Regions from separate parts of the Shimia sp. R11_0 genome, predicted to be linked through region 2. Evidence: riboswitches for the same ligand, from Rfam matches in the RefSeq annotation. Region 2 holds a riboswitch; the other holds the start of a gene.

Region 1 (3,707 bases), on a different contig from region 2:
TTCGAAGTGGAGCAGGAGCTTATCGGCAATGCTGCGCCTTGGCGACGCTGGCTAAAATCACTGGGTTATGGCCCTGAGGTGACTGAAACGCCCTACCAGCTGGCGGAGCAAGAAGGTGAGCGCATTTCTACCGCGCCGACTGGCTTTGCGGCGGAACATAGTCAAACAGCGTATTTGACAGGGCGTTTGATTGAGTGGGTAGAGGAGCAGCCGTCTGATCAGCCATGGTTTGCGCATTTGTCTCTGATCCATCCACATCCCCCATTCGGAGCGCCTGCGCCTTATAACACGATGTATGCGCCAGAAGAGGGGCCAGGGTTTGCGGAGCAGGAAGAGGAATTGGCCAAGCATCCAGTGATTTCGCTCTTGAAACGCAACACTCGGGTCTCTGACTATGTCCCGGGCGCAGAAGCGGCGCTGGACGAGTTGACGGAAGCAGATTTCAGGCGCATTCGGGCGGTCTATTATGGCTTGATCTCCGAGGTGGATGCACAAATCGGCCGTTTGATGGACCGTCTGAAAGAGCTGGGTGTTTGGGACAATACGCTTGTCATCTTAACCTCTGATCATGGTGAGATGATGGGAGATCATGGACTTTTGGGTAAGGGTGGATTTTTCCCGGAAAGCCAGCATATTCCGTTGGTTATGCGGCTTCCAGGTGCGCCAGCTGGCCAGGTCTGTGAAGGGTTGACGTCGGCTATTGATCTGATGCCTACCTTGCTTGAGTTGTGGGGCGTTGAGCCCAGCAATTCACTGGATGGACGCAGTCTGATGCCTCAATTGCAGAATGCGGGTGCGCCACCACGGGAGGCTGTGTTCTGGGAGTTTGATTTCCGGTCCAACTGGCCTGCACCTGAGGGCGTCGAGCCGCGCGACTATGCTCGGGGCTCTCACTTGCTTGCACGCCTTGGTGCGGAGGCTTTGCAAGTGCGATGCCCCAATGCGCCTGATCTTCTGTTTGATCGAAAGAAAGATCCAGGCTGTACGCGCAACGTATTGAATGATCCGGATTATATCGATTTGCGCTTGAAAGAAGCTGAGGCTCTGATTGCGGATCGCATGCGCGCCAATGAGCAGACTCTTTGCAATCTGCGCCTGTCTGATAATGGAGCGACGGACCTTTTTGGCACCTAGGGTTCGATCAAAATCAGTGTGAGTCGGCGGTTGTTTTGTGCCGACTCACGGCTCTCAGACGATGGTTTGGAGCGCCGCTCGCCCTCTGTTTGATCTTGTGAAGCTACGCGCGGAAAAGATCTTGTTTGATGTAAAATATCAATATGCATCAGGTGTTTGCGTTAGTGGGTCTGGGTGGGGTTTGCGGAAATTCTGCAGGTGCAAAGAGTTTTTCTGGACCTGTTAGAGATGGCGTGGCAGAAGGGCTTTGATGGTGCCGCTTTTGGGAGTGGCTGAAAAGGGAACGTGGTGCGAGCGAGAGCTCAAGGCCACGACTGCCCCCGCAACTGTAAGCGGTGAGCGTACTTGAAAAATACCACTGGGCCTCTGCCTGGGAAGGTTCAAGAGCGTGATGACCCGTAAGTCAGGAGACCTGCCATCTCCGGCGCGGTTCCCGCGTCGCAGTCACTCAAACCCAGGCGGGGTGCCTTGGGCAGCAGAGACATCGTGATGGATCCAACTGGGCCGATGACATCGCTGTTCTTTATGGCACGCCGCAGGCGCGGAGGGCGCTATGCTGTTGGAAAGCACACTTAATACGTTGCAAACACGTACAGAATCCCCAAGACGAGCGGAAGAGCTCGGGACTTTGGGCTATTTGCAGTGGTTGGCTGGACTGCCTCGGAATGTCGGCTATCCGAAAGAAGCGGAGCGGGCTTTGGAGATGGCGGAAGCTTTTGAAGATACTGATCCGGCGGTGCAGGCGTTCTGTGCGCTGCTGCGGGAGTCGCTTCGGAATCCTCTGCAGGTTCTGTCTTTGGATATGCCCGAGCGCAGGCGTCGTGGTGGGGCAAAAGCGCGGCGTCGGATGGTGTAATGCGCTGCCCCGGTCGGGGGCGCCGCGCCACATCTGGGGCTGTTTTAACTTTTCTCACGGTCCAAATGGCACGTCGGTATTGCGTCGGTTTCCCGTCAGTATCGCGCAGGTGCGTTGTTTTGCCCGAAAAAACTGCGGGGCGGCGTTAAGACAATTCACGCCGCCCCGCACAGTTGTTTCATTCAGTTGTCAAGCTCTTCGAGCTGGGCCATCGGACCGAGTGCCTTGGGATCAATGCGCAGCTCGATGATGGCGGGGCTGTTGGCCGCGCGCGCTTGTGCCAGCGCATCGCGGAATTCGGCGTCTGTTTCTGCAACCGCGCCAAAGGCACCGTAGCTTTGGGCCAGCTGTGCAAAGTTGGGGTTGAACACAGTGGTGCCGCTGGGCCGTTTGGGGAACTTCTTCTGCTGGTGCAGGCGAATGGTGCCATACATGCCGTTGTTGGAGATCAGCACGATCAGATTGGCGTCCTGTTCGCAGGCCACACCAAATTCCTGCATGGTCATCTGAAAACAGCCATCGCCAGCAAGGCAGATGACTTCCTGCTCTGGGCGTTCCAACTTGGCCGCAACAGCGGCGGGCAGACCGTAGCCCATTGAGCCGCACGTCGGCGCTAGCTGGGTGCCGAAATCGCGATAGCGATAGTAGCGATGGAGCCATGCGGCGTAATTGCCCGCGCCATTGGTGAGAATGGCATCATCGGGTAGCACCTCGTTGAGGTGCTGGATGACATTTTCCATCTTGAGCGCACCGGGGGTCTCCACCGGTTGTTGCCAGGCTTCGTAATCGGCGCGGGCCTGGGTCACACGGGCGCTGGGCGCGACAGCAGGCTGATCGGCGACGCGGGCGGCAAGCTGGGCCGCAAACACGCCGGCATCGGCGGTGACGGCATGGGTGGGATGATAAACCCGCCCCAGTTCATTGGCATCAGCATGCACATGCACAAGTTTCTGCGTCGGGGTTGGGGCGGACAGTAGTGTGTAGCCGCTTGTGGTCATTTCGCCCAGACGTGCGCCAAGGCAGAAGATATAATCTGCATTACGTACACGCTCGGCGAGTTGGGGATTGATGCCAATGCCCACATCGCCCACGTAGTTGGGGTGGCGATTGTCCAGATAGTCCTGACAGCGGAAGGTTGCGGCCACGGGCAGATCCAGTTTTTCGGCAAGCGTGCCGACGGCCTGTGCGGCCTCTGGTGTCCAGCGGCCGCCGCCCAGCAGCACCAGAGGATTCTGCGCGGCTTGCATCAGAGACAGAACCTGATCGACGTCGTCGTCATGGGCTTTGGCAGAAGGGAGCGTTGCTGCAGGCGCAACGGCGGCGTCACAGGGAGATGACAGCATGTCTTCGGGGAGGGCGAGCACAACCGGGCCAGGACGACCGGACATGGCGGTGCGATAGGCGCGTGCGACATATTCGGGGATGCGATCCACACGGTCAATTTCGGCCACCCATTTGGCCAAGGGACCAAACATGGCGCGGTAGTCGACCTCTTGGAAGGCTTCGCGATCCCGTTGATCGCTTGCGACCTGACCAATGAAGAGGATCATTGGCGTGCTGTCCTGAAACGCCACGTGCACGCCGGAGGAGGCATTGGTGGCACCGGGACCACGTGTCACAAAGGCCACGCCGGGTTCCCCGGTGAGTTTGCCGTGGGCATCGGCCATCATCGTGGCGCCACCTTCCTGACGGGTGACGATGTTTTCGATCCCCGCAT
Region 2 (3,707 bases):
GCTCGCTCATGCCACATCCTCCACATCAAGCGCCACGGAAATGGCGACATTGGCCATCACGGTCGGATTGCCGCCATCCGTGCGCGGCACATCCAGCCCACCTTTCACCGCCTTTACAGTGACTTGGCCATAAGGAAAGATCGCCGCGATCACCTCTGTGTCGAGCTGTTCCGGCTGCTGCACCGCGACCTCAACAGTGATGATCATCTCCGATTTGTCTTTGCCAAACAGCTCTGCGAGGTTGATCGAATTGTGCCACAACGCATCTTTCACCGCGCGACTTGCCGCCTCGGTATAATCCTGACGGCGCAGCGAAGTCCCCATGCCAAATTCGGTCAGAAGGCGTTTTATCATTCTGATTTTCCTTTAAAAGTTGACCGTAAATACACTGCCACAGCAACAAGCACGATCAGACATTCCACCTTAAACGTCCAATGAGCCATGAAGGATTTTATCCAATGACCCTGCGTCGCCTGCACCGTCACAAGCGTCGTCGCTCCCTCAAAAAACGGCCAGCCCCAGCTTACCTTACCAGCAATACTATCAAGCATCAGATGGAACAGTGCGCCACACCCCACCGCGATCAGAAACGGGCGCCGGAGTAGAAGCCCAAACAAGAGCAAACCCGCCCAAAGTATCGGCCTGTGGGTCAGGTAGTCGTGATGATGTGTGCTTTGGCTATCCACAAAAAAGAACCAGAGCATGTCAAAATCCGGCGCGATACTGCCCAGCAAAATGCCCCAGAAAACCGCTTTTGACGCGCCAGCACCCTGCGCTCCCTTGGCCGCAAGATATCCTGCGGGGAGATGCGCGATCAGCACTGCTAGAACTCCACCCCCGCCTGCGCTTTGATGCCATCGCGGAAGGGGTGTTTCAGCAAAGTCATCTCGGTGACCAGATCAGCGGCCTCAATCAGCTCCGGCTTGGCGTTGCGCCCGGTCAAAAGAACGTGAGTCATCGCAGGCTTTTCACTCAGTAGAAAATCCACAACATCATCGATGTTCAGATAATCATTGCGCAGCGCGATGTTGATTTCATCCAGCATCACGAAGCGGTTCTTGGGATCTCGGATCAGCTCTTTGGCCAGCTCCCAGCCGGCCTCTGCTTTGGCAATATCACGCTCGCGATCTTGCGTCTCCCAGGTAAAACCTTCCCCTGACACATGAAATTTGACTTCTTCAGGGAAATGCTCTTCCAGAAAGGCCCGTTCGCCAGTAGCCATCGCGCCTTTGATGAACTGCACCACGGCCACAGGCATGTCATGGGCGATACAGCGCATGATCATGCCAAATCCCGAAGAGCTTTTGCCTTTTCCGGGTCCCGTGTGCACGATGATCAAGCCTTTTTCTTCGGTCTTGGTGGCCATCATACGGTCTCGTGCCGCTTTGATTTTTGCCATCTTGGCCTTGTGACGCTCGTTCTGATCCGTGTTTTCAGACATGCTGCCTCTCCGTTCGCGCTTGACACAGCCGCGATCATTGCCCATTCGGAATGTCGCTGGTTTCTGCTCGTTTTGAGCAGGTGAAAAGGGAATGTGAAACGGGCCTGACGTCAAGGCCCAAAGCGCAGCCGCCCCCGCGACCGTGACCGGAAAGGTCCGCCACAGCCACTGGAGCACTCCGGGAAGGCCGGCGGCCCGTCAGGGCATGTCCCTGAAATCCGCAAGCCGGGAGACCTGCCAGCGGAAATGACATGAACCGGACGGGGTGTTTCGGTGTCGGGCTCTGAAGAAAGGTGTCCCGTGTGCCCCCGTTCCTGAAAAGGGACTGATGACCATGGCTGATGCAACCGCTCCAGTCGAACTGCTTGTCTGCACCACCTGCCGTGCGGGACAGCCGACAGATGTGGAAGGGCCGCGCCCCGGCACACAACTGTTTGAGGCTTTGGGAACAAGTGAGCTGCCGGACAATGTGACATTGCGCGGCGTTGAATGTTTTTCCAACTGCAATCAAGGCTGCTCCATCACTCTGCGCGGTGGCGCGGATCGCTGGACCTATATCTACGGCAACTTTACCGGCGCAGAGGATGTGGCGCTTGTCGCAGAAGGCGTGACGAAATACGCAGCCACCGCTGACGGTCTCGTACCTTGGCGCGAACGCTCCACACACTTCCGCAAAAACTGCATTGCACGCATTCCCCCACTGGAGACCACCTAAATGAGCTCGCTTGAGAAACTTCCCGTCACCGTCATCACCGGCTTTCTTGGGTCTGGTAAAACCACGCTTGTGCGGGAGTTGATGCAAAACCCGCAGGGCAAGCGCCTTGCCGTCATCGTCAATGAATTTGGCGATGTTGGTGTCGACGGAGAGATCCTGAAATCCTGCGCCATCCCGGATTGCCCTGCTGAAAACATTCTGGAACTGGCCAATGGGTGCATCTGCTGCACCGTGGCGGATGATTTCATTCCGACCATCGAAGCCCTGATGGCACTGGAGCCGCGCCCAGAGCATATTCTGATCGAGACCTCTGGTCTGGCGCTGCCCAAACCCCTGCTCAAAGCTTTTGACTGGCCCGATATCCGCTCCAAAATCACCGTGGACGGTGTGATTGCGCTGGCCGATGCTGAAGCGGTTGCAGATGGTCGGTTTGCAAGCAATGTCGCCGCGGTGGATGCTCAGCGTGAGGCAGATGAAGGTCTGGACCACGAAACGCCCCTGTCTGAAGTGTTTCAGGATCAGATCAACTGCGCTGACATCGTGCTTTTGACCAAACCGGATCTTGCTGGCCCGGAAGGCACGGCCAAGGCGAAAGACATCGTTTTGAAAGCCGCGCCGCGCACCCTGCCTGTGGTGGAAGTGGCAGAAGGCGTGGTGGATCCACGCGTGATTCTGGGATTGGAAGCAGCCGCGGAGGATGACATCGACGCGCGCCCGTCACACCACGAAGACCATCATCACCATCACGACCATGACCATGAGCACGACGATGAGCATCACCATCATGATCACGACCACGATCATGACGCGTTCAACAGCATTGTCGTGGATGTACCTGAGCAGTCTGATCCGGCCACATTTGCCGCCAAAATCGAAAAAATGGCCAAAGATCAGAATATCTTGCGTGTGAAAGGCTATGCGGCGGTTGCCGGCAAACCCATGCGCCTGCTGGTACAGGCGGTTGGCGCACGTGTACGGCATCAGTATGATCGTCCTTGGAAACCAGAGGAAGGTCGTCAGGGGCGCATGGTCGTGATTGCGGAACAGGGTGACGTAAATGTCGAAGCGATCCGCGCAGCTCTGATAGACTAAACCGCCATGCATGTAGTCTTTCGCGAAAGCCATGGCCTTGATGAGGCCGACACCCCGATGGATCTGGGTCAAACCCCGGCCGATCTTGTCGTGCTGTCTTTCTCAGACAGTGATCTGGGGGCTTTCGCGGCGGGCTGGCACCGCAGCAACGGGGATTTGCCCACGCTGCGGCTGGCCAATCTGACAGCTTTGAAACACCCTCTGTCTGTCGACACTTACGTGGAACAGACATTGTCAGGTGCCAAGGCCATTCTGATCCGCCTCATTGGCGGCATCTCTTATTGGCAATATGGCATTCAACAGGTGCGCGCGCTGGCACAGGAAAAAGGCATTGCGCTGGCCGTTTTGCCTGCTGATGGGCGCCCTGATGAACGTTTGGACGAGACCTCAACACTGCCCGTCTCCACCCTGCATCGGCTGACACATCTCTGTGACACGGGCGGCGCAATTGCCGCGCAG

The links. Region 2 has a riboswitch for cobalamin ahead of J7382_RS15855 (DUF1636 domain-containing protein). Riboswitches for the same ligand answer to the same signal wherever they lie in the genome.
Region 1: another riboswitch for cobalamin. It lies ahead of J7382_RS11035 (hypothetical protein); the one in region 2 lies ahead of J7382_RS15855 (DUF1636 domain-containing protein).

Annotation. Positions count from the first base shown of each region.
Region 1 is NZ_JAGHQY010000004.1:364,880-368,586, reverse strand. It holds gene J7382_RS11040 (sulfatase-like hydrolase/transferase) at 1-1,134, shown strand, start outside; cobalamin riboswitch at 1,369-1,569, shown strand; gene J7382_RS11035 (hypothetical protein) at 1,688-1,990, shown strand; gene J7382_RS11030 (thiamine pyrophosphate-binding protein) at 2,173-3,707, opposite strand, start outside.
Region 2 is NZ_JAGHQY010000008.1:62,705-66,411, reverse strand. It holds gene J7382_RS15875 (Lin0512 family protein) at 1-10, opposite strand, end outside; gene J7382_RS15870 (Lin0512 family protein) at 7-354, opposite strand; gene J7382_RS15865 (metal-dependent hydrolase) at 351-821, opposite strand; gene cobO (cob(I)yrinic acid a,c-diamide adenosyltransferase) at 824-1,441, opposite strand; cobalamin riboswitch at 1,482-1,698, shown strand; gene J7382_RS15855 (DUF1636 domain-containing protein) at 1,776-2,156, shown strand; gene cobW (cobalamin biosynthesis protein CobW) at 2,157-3,248, shown strand; gene cobN (cobaltochelatase subunit CobN) at 3,255-3,707, shown strand, end outside.